One region of the Streptomyces sp. NBC_00212 genome, then DNA from elsewhere that is predicted to be linked to it. Evidence: riboswitches for the same ligand, from Rfam matches in the RefSeq annotation. Region 1 holds a riboswitch; the other holds the start of a gene.
The links. Region 1 has a riboswitch for cobalamin ahead of OHA17_RS24975 (ABC transporter substrate-binding protein). Riboswitches for the same ligand answer to the same signal wherever they lie in the genome.

Region 1 (7,588 bases):
CCCCGTCAACCTGATGAGCTACGTGCAGTACGTCTTCCAGTCCTACTTCGGCTACTCGAAGGACAAGGCCCACAAGCTGATGCTCGACGTGCACCACAAGGGACGGGCCGTGGTCTCCAGCGGCAGCCGCGAGGAGATGGAGCGGGACGTGCAGGCGATGCACGGCTACGGGCTCTGGGCGACGCTCACCCAGGACCGCGGCTGATGGCCGGGCACTTCGAGGCCCTGCCCCGCGGCGGCGCCGCCGTCGCGCTCGACGAGGTCGAGATCGCCATCCTGCGCTCGCTCGCCGTCCAGCTGCTCGAACTCTTCGGGCCCGGCGGCGAACCGGCCGAGGACGCGGACCCGCTGGCCGCCCTGTTCGCCGAGGGCCCGAGCGAGCCGCCCGCCGACCCCGCGCTCGCCCGCCTCTTCCCCGAGGCGTACGCGAGCGAGGAGAGCGATGAACTGCGCGCCAAATCAGCCGAGTTCAGGCGCTTCACCGAGAACGACCTGCGCGCGCGCAAGCGCACCGACGCCCTCGCGGTCGTGCACGGCCTCGACGCGCTGAGCCCGAAGGGCGACGGCGGAGCCGTCCTCAAGCTGACCGCCGAGGACTCCCAGCACTGGCTCGGCGCGCTCAACGACCTGCGCCTGACCATCGGCACCCGCCTGGAGATCACCGACGAGGACGAGAGCGGCGAGCTGTACCGACTGCCGGACGACGACCCGCGCAAGCCGATGGTGATGGCCTATTTGTGGCTGGGTGTGCTGCAGGAAACACTCATCGAAACGCTCATGCCCTGACCGATCGACCGGAAGATGACTGTTCGCTCAGCGGACGCTCAAATCCGTATAACGATCCTGTCACCACATCGACCTCCTTTGTCGTATTGCGGGATCTTTGTCCGCTTCTTCCTGTGGTGTGCAACACAGTGGCCGATAGGGATCACCCATAAGGCCGTGATAAATCTTCACGACCACCCGGGGACGCCACCCATGTACCCGGGGGCGCTTCGGCCGGCTGACCGCCGGTGGCACTCCATCCACATCCGGGGGGATCAGGACCTGATCCGTCGCTTCGTGACCGAAGCGCGCGGGTCGGCATGGAGAAAGGCGCACCACCATGACCTCAGCGCAGGTCGACAAGCACGACGACCGTCCTGCCGGCAATGAGGCCGCGGGGACCGACAGCGTCAACGGACCGAGCGAAGTCGCGGGCGAGGGATACCAGCGGGGCCTCGGGGCCCGGCAGATCCAGATGATCGCGATCGGCGGTGCCATCGGCACCGGCCTGTTCCTCGGCGCGGGCAAGGCCATCTCGAAGGCCGGCCCCAGCCTCATCCTGGCCTATGCCATCGCGGGCCTGGTCATCTTCTTCATCATGCGCGCCCTCGGCGAGCTGCTCATGTACCGCCCGGTGTCGGGCTCCTTCTCGGAGTACGCCCGGGAGTTCGTCGGCCCGTTCTGGGGCTTCGTCACCGGCTGGACGTACTGGCTCTTCTGGGTCGTCACCGGCATCACCGAGGTGACCGCGGCCGCCCAGTACATGTCCTTCTGGACCCATGGCAGCATCCCGCAATGGGCCTACGCGCTGATCTTCACGCTCATCCTGTACGCCGTGAACCTCATCTCCGTGAAGCTCTTCGGTGAGCTGGAGTTCTGGTTCTCCATGGTCAAGGTCACCGCGATCGTCGGCATGATCCTGATCTGCGCCGGCATCCTCACCGTCGGCTTCTCGGACGCCGCGGACACCGCCACCGTCGCCAACCTGTGGAACGACGGCGGGTTCTTCCCCAAGGGCATCGGCGGCACGCTGATGACCCTGCAGATCGTGATGTTCGCCTTCCTCGCCGTCGAGCTGGTCGGTGTGACCGCGGGCGAGTCCAAGGACCCCGAGAAGACCCTGCCCAAGGCCATCAACACCGTGCCGTGGCGCATCGCCGTCTTCTACATCGGCGCCCTGATCATGATCCTCTCGGTCGTCCCGTGGCACGAGTTCCAGCCGGGCGTCAGCCCCTTCGTCGCCGCCTTCCAGAAGATGGGCCTCGGCATCGGCGCCGGGATCGTCAACTTCGTCGTGCTGACCGCCGCGCTCTCCTCCTGCAACTCGGGCATGTACTCCACCGGCCGCATGCTGCGCGACCTCGCGCTCAACGGCCAGGGCCCGAAGGCCTTCACCAAGCTGACCAAGAGCGGCACCCCGCTGATCGGCACCACGGTCTCCGCGGCGCTCATGCTGGTCGGCGTGTGGATCAACTACGTGGCGCCCGGCAAGGCCTTCGACTACGTGGTCTCCTTCGCCACCATCTCCGGCATGTGGGCCTGGATCATGATCCTGGTCTGCCAGATCCGCTACCGCCGCCAGTCGGACGCCGGAGCCCTGCCGCAGTCCAGCTTCCGCGCCCCCGGCGCCCCGTACACCAGCTGGTTCGCGCTGCTCTTCATCTTCATGGTCATCGTGATGATGGGCATCGACAAGGACTCCCGCGTCTCGCTGTACTGCGCGCCGCTGTGGGCCCTGATCCTGGGCGTCTCCTACCTCGTCCTGAAGGCCAAGAACCCCGAGAACAAGGCCTTCGCCAAGCGCAGCTGATCCGCTGACCAGCAGGTTCTCACCATGCGGGCCGTCTCGTATCGCACCTCGATACGGGACGGCCTGTCTGCTTATCCTTGCCGACATGCTGACCATCACCCAGGCCCTGCACGACCAGCTCGTGGCGCACGCCCGCGCCGACCACCCCGACGAGGCGTGCGGTGTGGTCGCGGGCCCGGCGGGCACCGGCCGCGCCGAGCGCTTCATCCCGATGCTGAACGCGGCCCGCTCGCCCACGTTCTACGAGTTCGACTCGCAGGACCTCCTGAAGCTGTACCGCGAGATGGACGACCGCGACGAGGAGCCGGTGATCGTCTACCACTCGCACACCGCGACCGAGGCGTACCCGTCCCGCACGGACGTGACGTACGCCAACGAGCCGGGCGCGCACTACGTCCTGGTGTCGACGGCGGACACGGACGGGGCGGGGGAGTTCCAGTTCCGCTCGTACCGGATCGTGGACGGCGTGATCACGGAAGAAGACGTGAAGGTCGTCGAGGCGTACTGACGCGTACCGCCGCGCGCCGCCGCGTACGGACCGACACGTACTATCTGTACGCAATCTTGATTATTCGGGCGGCAGGACCCAGGAAGCCGGTGTGAATCCGGCACGGTCCCGCCACTGTGACCGGCCCCGTGGACACCCCGCGGCGCCGGAAGCCAGGAACTGACCTGCCGCCTTCTCCCGACGACAGGGGACGTGGAAATCCCCTTGGAGGAGCTCAGTCATGCTCTGGCGCCGCGCGGCCCTGGCCGCCGCCCTGCTGTTCCCGCTCGCCGCGTGCACGACACAGGCGCGGCCCGAGGCCCGGGGCGGCCCGGCCCCCGGCTTCCCGTACACGGTCACCAACTGCGGGGTGACGACGACGTTCACGGCGCCGCCGAAGCGGGCGGTGACGATGAACCAGCACGCCACGGAGGTGATGCTGGAGCTGGGCCTCGCCAAGTCCCTTGTCGGGACCGCCTACTTGGACGACAAGGTGCTGCCGAAGTACGCGGCGGACTACCACTCGGTCCCGGTCCTGGCCGCCGAGTACCCCTCGTACGAGAAGCTCCTGTCGGTCGCGCCCGACTACGTGTACGGCGGCTACGCAACCGCCTTCGCCGCGAACGAGGGCCGGGGCCGCGAGGCGCTCGCCAAGAGCGGCATCAAGTCCCGCCTGAACGTGGAGAACTGCCCCAAGGGCGCCTCGACGACGATGGACGAGGTGTACGAGGAGGTCCGCGAGGTCGGCCGGACGTTCGGGGTGCCCGAGCGGGCGGAGTCGTGGGTGAAGTCGGCCGAGGCCACGAACGCGAGGACGGCGGCGGCCCAGAAGGGGCGGGCGCCGGTCTCGGTCTTCGTCTACGACAGCGGGGACAAGACGGCGTTCACGGTGGGCGGCAAGGGCATCGGCAACGACATCGTGACGAGGGCGGGCGGCCGCAACGTCTTCGCGGACGACCTGAAGGACAAGTCCTTCGGCGACGCGAGCTGGGAAAACGTGGTGGCCCGCGGGCCGGAGCTGATCCTGATCCTGGACTACGGCGGCACGAGCGTGGCGGCCAAGAAGCAACGCCTGCGCGACGACCCGGCGCTGGCGTCCGTCCCGGCCGTCAAGAACAACCGCTTCGCGGTCCTGCCGCTGTCGGACATGGTGACGGGGGTCAGAGCACCGGACGCGGTGGCGAAGCTGGCGGGGCAGCTCCGCCCGGGGGCGGGGGAGTGAGCGGGGTGACCCCGCGTTGGCGGTACCCCCTCGTGCTCGGGGGGCTCACAGCCGTACTGGCTGCCGGCTTCATCGCCGGGCTCGCGCTCGGCTCGGTGCGGATACCGGCCCACCAAGTGCTCGGGATCGTCACCGGTTCGGCGGAGCCCGGCCCGTACCGGACCATCGTGCTCGACGTGCGGCTGCCCCGCGTCGTGCTCGGGGCCGTCACCGGGGCCGGGCTCGCCGTCATCGGGACCGTACTGCAGGCCCTCGTGCGCAACCCCCTCGCCGACCCCTTCCTGCTCGGGGTGTCCAGCGGGGCCTCCGCCGGCGCCGTCGCCGTGATCGTGCTCGGGGTGGGGGCCGGGGTGGCCACCACCGTCGCGCTGCCCGCCGCCGCCTTCGCGGGGGCGCTCGCAGCCCTGGTCCTCGTGTACGCACTGGCCAGGCGCGGCGGTTCCATGACGGGCGGCAGCCTGGTCCTCGCCGGGGTCGCCGTCTCGTACGTCCTGTCCGCGCTGACCAGCCTGATCCTGGTGACCTCGGCCAGCGCCGAACACGTAGCCGAAGTCCTGCACTGGACGCTCGGCGGACTCGGCGGCGCCCGCTGGGACATGCTCGCCCTGCCCGCCGTCGCCCTCGGCGTCGGCACCCTCGTCCTGATCGCCCTGGCCCGCCCCCTGGACCTGCTGCTCGTCGGCGAGGAGGGCGCCACCGTCCTCGGCCTCGACACCGGCCGCTTCCGCGCGGCCGTCTTCGTGCTGGCCTCCCTGCTCACCGGCATCCTCGTCGCGTACAGCGGAGCGATCGGCTTCGTCGGCCTGATGGTTCCGCACGCCGCCCGCATGGCCGTCGGCGCCGCCCACCGCACCCTGCTCCCGGTCGCGGCCCTCGGCGGCGCCGCCTTCCTGGTCCTGGCCGACCTCGCGGCCCGCACCGTCGCCGCCCCGCAGGACATCCCCGTCGGCGTGCTCACCGCGCTCACCGGCGGCCCGTTCTTCCTCTGGATGCTGCGCGGCCGCAGGGCCGGCGCGGAAGGCAGCCCCGCATGACGACCCTGCGCACCGAATCGCTCTCGTACACCACGCCCCAGGGCCGCGAACTGCTCTGTGGCATCACCCTGGACGCCGCCGAGGGCGAGACCGTCGCCCTGGTCGGCCCCAACGGCAGCGGCAAGACGACCCTGCTGCGCTGCGTCTACGGAACCCTGCGCCCCACCACCGGCCGCGTCCTGCTCGACGGCGCCGACCTGCACGCGATGCCGGTCAAGGCCCGCGCCCGCCGCATCGCGACGGTCCCGCAGGACGCCGACGCCGGCGGCATCGAGCTGACCGTCCGCGAGATCGTCGCCATGGGCCGCTCCCCGCACCACCGCTTCTGGGAGGCCGACACCGCCGCCGACGACACCCTCGTACGCGAGGCATTGGCCCGCGTCGGCATCGCGGACCTCGCCGCCCGCCCCTTCCCCTCCCTCTCCGGCGGCGAACGCCAGCGCGCCCTGGTCGCCCGGGCCCTCGTGCAGCAGCCGGACGTCGTCGTCCTGGACGAGCCGACCAACCACCTGGACATCCGCTACCAGCTCGAAGTCCTGTCCCTGGTAAGGGAGTTGGGCACGGTCAACCTGCTCGCCCTGCACGACCTGAACCTCGCCGCGTACTACTGCGACCGCATCTGCGTCCTGGCGGCCGGCCGCATCGTCGCCGCGGGCCCGCCCGCCGACGTCCTCACCGCGGAACTCCTGCGCGAGGTGTACGGAGTGAACGCCGAGGTGAGCCGCCACCCCGTTACCGGCGCGCCCACCGTCGTCTATCTGCCGCCCGCAAGGGCCGCGACCACACCCTGACCGCATCCTGAGCGGAATCCGTCCAGGATGCGAGATCACATTCCGGGAAGCGGACCGGGAATCTATACGATGACCCCATGGTTTCGAACGACGTGAGCGACAAGACGCCGAGCAGCGGCCCCGCCCTGCTGCTCGTGGCGCGGCTGCACGTCGACCTGTGCCGCCTCGCCAGCGCGATCTGTACGGCCCGCGCAGCCGCCGTCTGACGCCGCGCGCCCCCGCATCAACGCACCACCGCACGCCCGACGGCGTGCGGCGCGCGGACCCGAGCCCGAGCCGCGCCCACCTGCCTCTCCCTTTAGATCAGGAGCCCACGCCATGGCCATCGAGGTCCGCATCCCGACCATCCTCCGCACCTACACCGACGGCGCCAAGGCCGTCGAAGGCAGCGGCGCCACCCTCGCCGACCTGTTCAACGACCTCGACGCCCGGCACACCGGCATCCGCGAGCGCATCGTGGACGGCGACAACCTGCGCCGCTTCGTGAACGTGTACCTCAACGACGAGGACGTCCGCTTCCTCGACGGCATCAACACCGAACTGGCCGACGGCGACAACGTCACGATCCTGCCCGCCGTCGCGGGCGGCGCCGTCTGACATGCGCTACGACTCCGCTCTCGCCGCGGTCGGCAACACCCCGCTGGTCCGCCTCCCGCGCCTGTCTCCGTCGGACGACGTACGGATCTGGGCCAAGCTGGAGGACCGCAACCCGACCGGTTCGATCAAGGACCGGCCGGCCCTCCACATGGTCGAACAGGCCGAGAAGGACGGCCGGTTGACGCCGGGCTGCACCATTCTCGAACCCACCAGCGGCAACACCGGCATCTCGCTCGCGATGGCCGCGAAGCTCAAGGGCTACCGCATCGTGTGCGTGATGCCGGAGAACACCTCCCAGGAGCGCCGCGACCTGCTGGCGATGTGGGGCGCGGAGATCGTCTCGTCCCCGGCGGCGGGCGGCTCCAACACGGCCGTACGGGTCGCCAAGGAGCTGGCCGCCGAGAACCCGTCCTGGGTGATGCTCTACCAGTACGGAAACCCGGACAACGCGGGCGCCCACTACGCCACCACGGGCCCCGAGATCCTCACCGACCTGCCCTCCATCACCCACTTCGTGGCGGGCCTCGGCACCACCGGAACGCTGATGGGCGTCGGCCGCTACCTGCGCGAGAACGTCCCCGGCATCCAGATCGTCGCGGCCGAACCCCGCTACGACGACCTGGTCTACGGCCTGCGCAACCTCGACGAGGGCTTCGTGCCCGAGCTGTACGACGCCTCTGTGCTGACCACCCGCTTCTCGGTCGGCTCGGCCGACGCGGTCACCCGCACCCGAGAGCTCCTCCAACAGGAGGGCATCTTCGCGGGCGTCTCCACCGGCGCCGCCCTGCACGCGGCGATCGGCGTCGGCAAGAAGGCCGTCAGGGCGGGCACCCCGGCGGACATCGTCTTCGTCGTCGCCGACGGCGGCTGGAAGTACCTGTC
Region 2 (7,588 bases), 790 kb from region 1:
GGGTTCAACGACAAGCGCGAGGCGGCCGACCGGGGCGCCGAGGTCGCCCAGCAGCTCCTCACCGATTCGCAGGACCTCATGGCGTGCGTGGCCTCGCTGGTCGCGGCGGCCGGGGTCGTGACCGTGCTGCATCCCGCGCTGCTCCCCCTGCTCCTGCTCGCCGCGCTGCCGCAGGGCATCGCCGGGGTGAAGGCCGCGCGGGTGCACTACGAGGCGTCGCGGGCGATGAGCGCCGAGCGGCGCACGCTGAGTCTGCTGCGGTGGTTCGTGATCGACAAGGACACCGCCGATCAGCTGCGGTCCTGCACGATGGCGGACTTCCTGCTCGACCGGTACCGGGCGATCGGGCGGCGGGTGGACGCGGCGACCGACAAGGCCGTGCACCAGGGCGCCCGCTACTCCGTGCTCGGCTCGCTGGTGGGCGGGGTCGCGGCCGGGGTGGTGTGGGGCGCCCTCGCCTGGCTGCTCGGGTCGGGGCGGATGTCGGTGGCGTCCGCGGGCACCGCGGTGTTCGCGCTGCGCACGGTGGCCTCGTCGCTGCGCGGTGTCGTCGGGTACGGGACGCGGCTCTTCAGGACCGGGCTCTACCTCGACGACTGGGCCGAGTTCATCGAGGAGGCCGGCGGGCACCGGATGGCGCGCGGCAAAGTGGCGCCGCCCGCGCCGGAGGTCGTGCGGGCCGAGTCGTTGACGTACCGCTATCCCGGCAGCGAGCGGCCCGCCCTGGAGAAGGTGACGGTCGAGGTGCGCAAGGGCGAGGTGCTCGCGCTCGTCGGCGAGAACGGGTCCGGCAAGACCACCCTCAGCAAGCTGCTCACCGGGCTCTATCTGCCCAGCGAAGGGGCGGTGACGTGGGACGGGGTCGCGGTGGAGCGGTGCGATCCGCCGGCCCTGTGGCGGCAGACCGCGGTCGTGCCGCAGGACTTCGCGCACTGGCCGATGTCCGCGCGCGACAACATCACGCTGGGGCAGCCGCACGGGGGCGACGCGTCGGTACGCCGCGCGGCCGCCCACTCCGGCGCGGCGGAGGTCGTCGACGGGCTGCGCAGCGGGCTCGACACGCTGCTCGCGCGGGAGTGGTTCGGGGGTGTGGAGCTGTCCGGCGGGCAGTGGCAGCGGATCGCGATCGCGCGGGCCTTCCACCGTCCGGCCGGACTGCTGGTGATGGACGAGCCGACGAGCGCGCTCGACGAGCGCGCCGAGCACCGCATCTTCACCGGCCTGCGGACGGTCGCCCGCGACCGGGCGGTGGTCCTGGTGACCCACCGCCTCGCGAACGTCGCGGTCGCGGACCGCATCGTCGTCCTCGACCGGGGCCGGGTCATCCAGGAGGGCACCTTCGACCAACTCGTCGCCGCAGAAGGCCTGTTCAGGGAGTTGTGGACGCTGCAGAACGACCGGGCAGGAGTGCCGGGGCCGCGGGAGGGTGCGTGAACGGGCCCTCTCGGGCGGGGGCCGCACGGGGGTGCGCACAAGGGCAGCCCCTCACGCGCCCGAGCCCGCCGCCCATTTCTGCTCGACCTTGCCCAGCCGCCAGTACGCCAGCGCGGCCGCCCACACCACCACGAACAGGCCGACGATGACGAAGCCGACGTTGTCCAGGTCGAGGCCGGCGATCCAGCCGCTGACCGGGTCGGTGAGGTCGAGCTTCTCGTGCAGGACGCCGACCAGCTCGATGGTGCCGATGAAGAAGGCCACCGCGATCGACAGGCCGGTGATGGTGAGGTTGTAGTAGACCTTGCGGACCGGGTTCGAGAAGGCCCACTGATAGGCGAAGTTCATGAACGTGCCGTCGAGGGTGTCGAACAGGCTCATCCCGGCGGCGAACAGCAGCGGCAGGCACAGGATCGCGTACCAGGGCAGTCCGGCGGCGGCGCCCGTGCCGGCCATCACCATCAGGGTGACCTCGGTCGCGGTGTCGAAGCCGAGGCCGAAGAGGAAGCCGAGCGGGAACATCTGGCCGGGCCGCGAGATGGACTTGGTGAAGCGGCCCAGGATGCGGTTCATGAAGCCCCGCGAGTCCAGGTGCGCTTCGAGCTCCTTCTCGTCGTACGCACCCGCGCGCATTGCCCGGAACACCTTCAGGATGCCGAACAGGGCGACCAGGTTGAGCGCCGCAATGAGATAGAGGAAGGAACCGGAGGCCGTCGTTCCTACCACGCCCATCACCTGGTGGGTGGTGGAGTCCTCGTTCATCAGCGTGCCCGCGAGCTGGGCACCGCCCGCCACCAGCGCCGTGAGGACCACGACCACGCTGGAGTGGCCGAGCGCGAACCAGAAGCCCACGGACACCGGCCGCTTGCCGTCGGCCATCAGCTTGCGGGTGGTGTTGTCGATGGCCGCGATGTGGTCGGCGTCGAAGGCGTGCCGCATGCCGAGGGTGTACGCGGTGATGCCGAGGCCTATGCCGTACGTCTTGGTGCCGACCGCGTAGTGCTCGGGGGCCACGAGCAGGAACAGGACGCCGAAGGCGACGACATGGAGGGCGGCTATCACCGCGAGCAGGACGGCGGTGCGGACGGTGTCCTCGCGCCGCCAGTGGAAGGACGGCGCGGCGGGGGCGCCCGTCTCGGGGGACGTGCGAACGGGCAGGGTCATGCGGGTCACGCTCCAGCACCTCGTGGATCACTTCGTGAGATGCCGCGGCCGGTCTCCTGGCTGACGGGCGGGTGCCTTGGTCCCGGCCTTCCCGGGCAGGTGGATCCTGGCCAGTGGCGTCGCGAGGGGACGGCGGCTCCCCGGAACCCGGGGAACCCGATCACAGTGGCGAGGGCCGCTCCGGTTTCGCACCGGAATTCCCGAACACCACGGCGCCGTCACCCTAGACGCTGGGGAGTTGCCTGCCCAACCGCACCCCCGTGCGGGTATCGAAGATCACACGGGGCACGGGGGCTCGGCCCACCGGACGCCCCGGGGCGGACCCGGGTCACGTCTCCCGGCATCGCGGGGGCATGACCCGGGCCGTGGTGCGGGGCTCAGCGCCCGTCGTAGATCAGCGCGCGCACCATCCGGCAGGTCGTCTCCGACGGCGGGCGCACTCCGATGAGCGCGGCCACGGTGCGTATCTTGCGGTCGGGCGCCTGCTCCGGCCGGTACACCCCCGTGTCGAGCAGGGCGATGGCCAGGCGCATGGCCTTCAGACGCCGGTTGTGGGACTCGTACCACACGCGCGGACGCCCGGCGGGCAGCGGCACCTTGTGAAGAGGCTTGAGGGACAACTGTTTCGGGGCGTGCGAGGTGAGTACGGCAGCGGTCATGGGCATCCTCCTGGGCAGTCGGGAACCCTCACTTACTGACTCAATTTTACTGGGAGGCACTGACAATCGGCCCTGGCCAGCCGGGCTTTGGGGGGCGGATCGCGGGTAGCCTGGCGGCCATGGAGATCTGGATCAACCCGGCCTGTTCGAAGTGCCGCAGCGCGGTGGACCTGCTGGACGCGGAGGGCGCCGAGTACACGGTGCGCCGCTACCTCGAAGACGTGCCCTCGCCCGACGAGATCCGGGCCGTGCTCGACCGGCTCGGCCTCGAACCGTGGGACATCACGCGCACGCAGGAGGCCGCCGCGAAGGAGCTCGGCGTCAAGGACTGGCCGCGTGACGCGGACTCCCGCGAGCGCTGGGTTTCCGCGCTCGCCGAGCACCCCAAGCTGATCCAGCGGCCGATCATCACGGCGGACGACGGGACGGCGCTGGTGGCCCGGACCGACGAGGCCGTGCGCGACGCTCTGTCGCGGTAACGCGGGTCGGGCTAACCCCGGTCCAGCTGGGCCTCGGCGTCCGCCAGGAGCTCGGTCACCCGCGCCCCGAACCGTACGTCGCAAGGGTGTGGCACCCCAGTGCGGGCCGCTTCGAGGAGCGCGTCAAGCGCCGCGCCGAACGCGTCAAGCGCGCCGCCCCACCCCGGCATGACCGCCCGGCCCGCCTCACCCAGCACCGAGACCTCGACGCCCGCGGCCGCCGGGGGCGCCGTGAAGCTCAGGTCGGCGGTGCTGGAGGCGCCCGAGGCGTGACGCAGGATCAGGTGGGCGGTGTCGCCGGGGCCGGGTGCGGCCGTCAGCGCGGTCACCTCGCCGAGCACCCGGGTCAGCACGGCGAGCGCGTGCGGGCCGACGTCCCAGAGCGCGCCCTTCTCACCCCGCCAGGGCGAGGCGGCGTACGGGCCGCGCTCGGCGCCCGGAGTGAACAGCGACCCGTACCACTGGGCGCGGCCGCTGAACCAGCCGTCCACGGCGGCCTGTTGGGCCAGCCACGCGGCGGTCTCCTTCGCGAACCGCAGCGTGAAGAAGACGACGGAGGCGACCCGGGCTCGCTCGGCCGCGTCGGCCAGCTCGCGGGCGCCCGCCACGCTCGTCGCGACCGGCTTGTCCAGGAGCAGGTGGCAGCCCGCCCCGGCGGCCCGCATCGCCAGCGGCGCCTGGACGTCCGGCGGCAGCGCGAAGGCGACGGCGTCGCAGTCCGCGAACAGCGCGTCGGCGTCCTCGTACACCGCGACCCCGTGCTGCTCCGCGAGCGCGGCCGCTGCCTCGGGCCGCCGCCCCCACACACCTACGAAGTCGACGCCGGGGTGCGCGGCGAGCGCCGGGGCGTGCGTGGCGACGGCCCAGGGGCCGGTGCCGAGGAGGCCGATGCGGGTGGTGCCGGCGGTCTGGTTCATGGGGGTCAGTCTGCCGGGCACGAATTCCGGTGGCGGGGCGAGGGGGGTGGAATGTTACGTTTCCGGGGCCGGCCGCGGGACTCCGGCGCGACTTCCGGGACTTGCCTCTACAGCAAACATTTCGCTGCTCGCGCCCCCATTCCCCGGCCGGCTTCCACTTCACGCACGGGGGACCTCCATGGCTCAGGAGAGCTACGCCGACCTCGTGGCGGCCGAGGACGTACTGCTCTTCGTCAATGCCGCCGTCACCGCCACCGGGCAGCGCGAATTCCGCTCGGGCGCGGCCGAGCAGCGGCTCTCGCTCGACTTCCTCCACGCGTACGTGCGGGTCAACTACCGCAGGGTGTACGCCGCGGTGCTCGCCCTGGACATCAACGACCACAACGCGGCGCTGATCGTGCGCCACCTCCTGGAGAGCGCGGGCGAGGCGAGCGCCGAGGAGAAGCGCACCGAGGGGCAGCTGATCGCGGCCCGGCTCGCGGTGCTCCCGCCGCAGCGGGTGTACCGGCTGCTGCGCGCGCTGCGGGCGGCGAAGGTCAACAACCGGCGCACCCGCGCCATCTTCCGCGACTGGCTCGCGGCCCGCCCTGACCCGGCGTTCGACGCGGTGAAGTACCGCGGCGGCCTGAAGTCCGCGGCCCGGCACGCCCATCTCCCTTACGGTGGTGGGGAGTTGGGGGATTTCCTGTTCCGGCCCGGCCGCCGGCCCCGCTACGAGCACCCCCTGCTCGACGCCCACCGCCGCGCGCACTACGAGCAGGCCGCCCTGTACGAGCTGCCGTTCACCGTGGCCGAGGGGTTCGCGGCCCGGCACGGGGTGCCGCGCGAGGTGTTCCTGGAGCGGATCGCGCCCCGCACCACCCGCCTGGAGCGGCTGCGCATCCAGTCGCGGGCCGGGGCCGCGCCCGCCGACCTGGCCACCATGCCGCTGACCCGGCTCGCGCTGTACGTCCTCTCGCTCGGCCTCGACGAGCGGGCGCGGCGCCGGGCCGAGCTGACGGGCGCGCTGCGGGCCTCGGCGCTGCGCGCGGCCGGGCCGCACGCGGGCAGCTGGGGCCGCGTCTCGGCGGTGCTCGACGACAGCTACTCCTCCGGCGGCTCCGGCGAGAAGCGGCGCCGCCCGCTCGCGGTGGCCCTGGCCTGCCACTTCCTCCTGGCCGCGCTGGCCGGTGCGGGGGCGTACCGCGGCCGGTGGACCTCGGGCGGCACGGATCCGCTGCTGGTCCGGCCGTCCGGCGCGACCCCGCTCGGCTCGTGCGTCCTGGACGCGCTCGACGACTCCCCCGAGCGGCTCGTGATCGTCTCCGACGGCTGGGACAACGCGCCGCCGGGCCTGGCGGGCGAGGTGCTGCGGGTGTGGCGCACCCGGCTCGCCCCGGACCGCCGCACCCGTGTCGTCCACGTGAACCCCGTATACGACGCGGACGGCTTCGACGTGCGCCGCCTCGCCCCCTCGGTGCCCACGGCCGGCATCCGCGACGCCGAGGACCTGCCCGCCCTGGTGGAGATCGCCGAGTTCGCCGAGGGACGCACAGGCCTGGCCGAGCTGTACACGTATCTGGACCGCCGCACGGCCGACTTCACCGGGGGCAGCCGATGACCTCGCTCGATCTGACCGGGCTCAGCGCCGGGCCCGCCCAGGTGTGGGGCGGCATCCGGCTCGTGCCGTTGCTGCGCGCGGAGCCGGTGGCGGGGCTGCGGCTGAGCCGGGAGGTGTACCGGGACCCGGTGGGCGCGGACGTGCGCCTGAACGACACCACCCGCTACACCTCCTACATCCCGCACGGCTTCGTGGCCGACTGGTCGGGCGAGGGCCCTTCGGCCGCGTACGGCACGGCGCTGGGCGACGCGCCGGCGAGCCGGCTGCCGCTGCACCGGATGGCGAAGCGGCGGCCCGGCGACCGGCTGCGCTTCCTGCCGCTGCACCTGGCCCTTGAGGGCTATCTGGCGCTGCACTTCGGCGGCCCCTGCGTGCAGTGGGACACCTGGTCGCGCCAGGCGCTGCGCGGCGGGCTCTCGCCGCGCGTGGAGAGCGCCTACCTCGGCGCGGACGTGCCCCAGCTCGCCGACGCACTGCGGGTGTTCGAGATCCACCCGGGCCAGTGCGGTGTCCTCGTGTACGCGGCGGACGCGCTCGGTGCCGCCTTCGCGGTGCCGCACCCGGACGACTACCGGGCGCTGCACGCCACCCTGCTCCAGGACCTGTTCGGCGAGCTGATCCACCAGTACGCGCAGTACGGGCGCCCGGTCGCCGAGTTCACCGCCCGCGTCGACGAACGGCACGTGCGCACCCTCGCGGACCTGCGCGCGGCGGCCCGCGCTCAGGAGCGGGCCTGGCGCGAGGCGCACGACACGGTCATGGCCGCCGAGCTGTACGACACCTCGTACGCCTTCAGCCGGGTGTACCGGATGGGCGGCTTCGACCTGTGGCGCTTCCTGCCGCCGTTCCACCGGGGCGGCGCCGCCCAGCACATCGGCGAGGCGATCACCGACCGCAAGGGCAGGGTGGCGTATCTGAAGACGTTCCGGCTCTCCGAGAACCAGGTGCGGCGCGGTCATCTGCTCCAGAGCCTGGCCGCCCACGACTGGGACCCGGTACGAACCGCCGAGGCGCTGGGCACCGTACCGGAGGAACTGACGAGGCGGATCCGCAATGCGGGCTTCGCGGCACTGCTGCGGCACCCCAGGTAACACCGGGTTCACAAACGGGCAACGGACGGGAAATGCCGGGGTGTGAGGCTGCCGGGCAGACAGCAACGCCGCAGCGTGGCAGCGCGCAGGCACCCCGCAGCTCCCGCAAAGGATGGCTTCCGTGACGTACAAGGCCGAGTACATCTGGATCGACGGCACCGAGCCGACCGCCAAGCTCCGTTCCAAGACGAAGATCATGGCCGGTTCGCCCGTCGCCGTCGCCGAGCTGCCCATCTGGGGCTTC

Region 2: linked by a shared signal. The riboswitch ahead of OHA17_RS28470 (HoxN/HupN/NixA family nickel/cobalt transporter) and the one ahead of OHA17_RS24975 (ABC transporter substrate-binding protein) in region 1 are both predicted to bind cobalamin.

What each region holds. Positions count from the first base shown of each region.
Region 1 covers NZ_CP108115.1:5,447,945-5,455,532, forward strand. The annotation lists gene clpS (ATP-dependent Clp protease adapter ClpS) at 1-205, shown strand, start outside; gene OHA17_RS24960 (DUF2017 domain-containing protein) at 205-786, shown strand; gene OHA17_RS24965 (amino acid permease) at 1,106-2,575, shown strand; gene OHA17_RS24970 (Mov34/MPN/PAD-1 family protein) at 2,661-3,083, shown strand; cobalamin riboswitch at 3,133-3,266, shown strand; gene OHA17_RS24975 (ABC transporter substrate-binding protein) at 3,304-4,284, shown strand; gene OHA17_RS24980 (FecCD family ABC transporter permease) at 4,290-5,318, shown strand; gene OHA17_RS24985 (ABC transporter ATP-binding protein) at 5,315-6,109, shown strand; gene OHA17_RS24990 (putative leader peptide) at 6,187-6,315, shown strand; gene OHA17_RS24995 (MoaD/ThiS family protein) at 6,428-6,706, shown strand; gene OHA17_RS25000 (PLP-dependent cysteine synthase family protein) at 6,708-7,588, shown strand, end outside.
Region 2 covers NZ_CP108115.1:6,239,480-6,247,067, reverse strand. The annotation lists gene OHA17_RS28475 (ABC transporter ATP-binding protein) at 1-1,434, shown strand, start outside; gene OHA17_RS28470 (HoxN/HupN/NixA family nickel/cobalt transporter) at 1,486-2,598, opposite strand; cobalamin riboswitch at 2,627-2,825, opposite strand; gene OHA17_RS28465 (hypothetical protein) at 2,976-3,257, opposite strand; gene OHA17_RS28460 (arsenate reductase family protein) at 3,377-3,736, shown strand; gene OHA17_RS28455 (Gfo/Idh/MocA family protein) at 3,748-4,653, opposite strand; gene OHA17_RS28450 (hypothetical protein) at 4,832-6,253, shown strand; gene OHA17_RS28445 (ARPP-2 domain-containing protein) at 6,250-7,344, shown strand; gene glnII (glutamine synthetase) at 7,466-7,588, shown strand, end outside.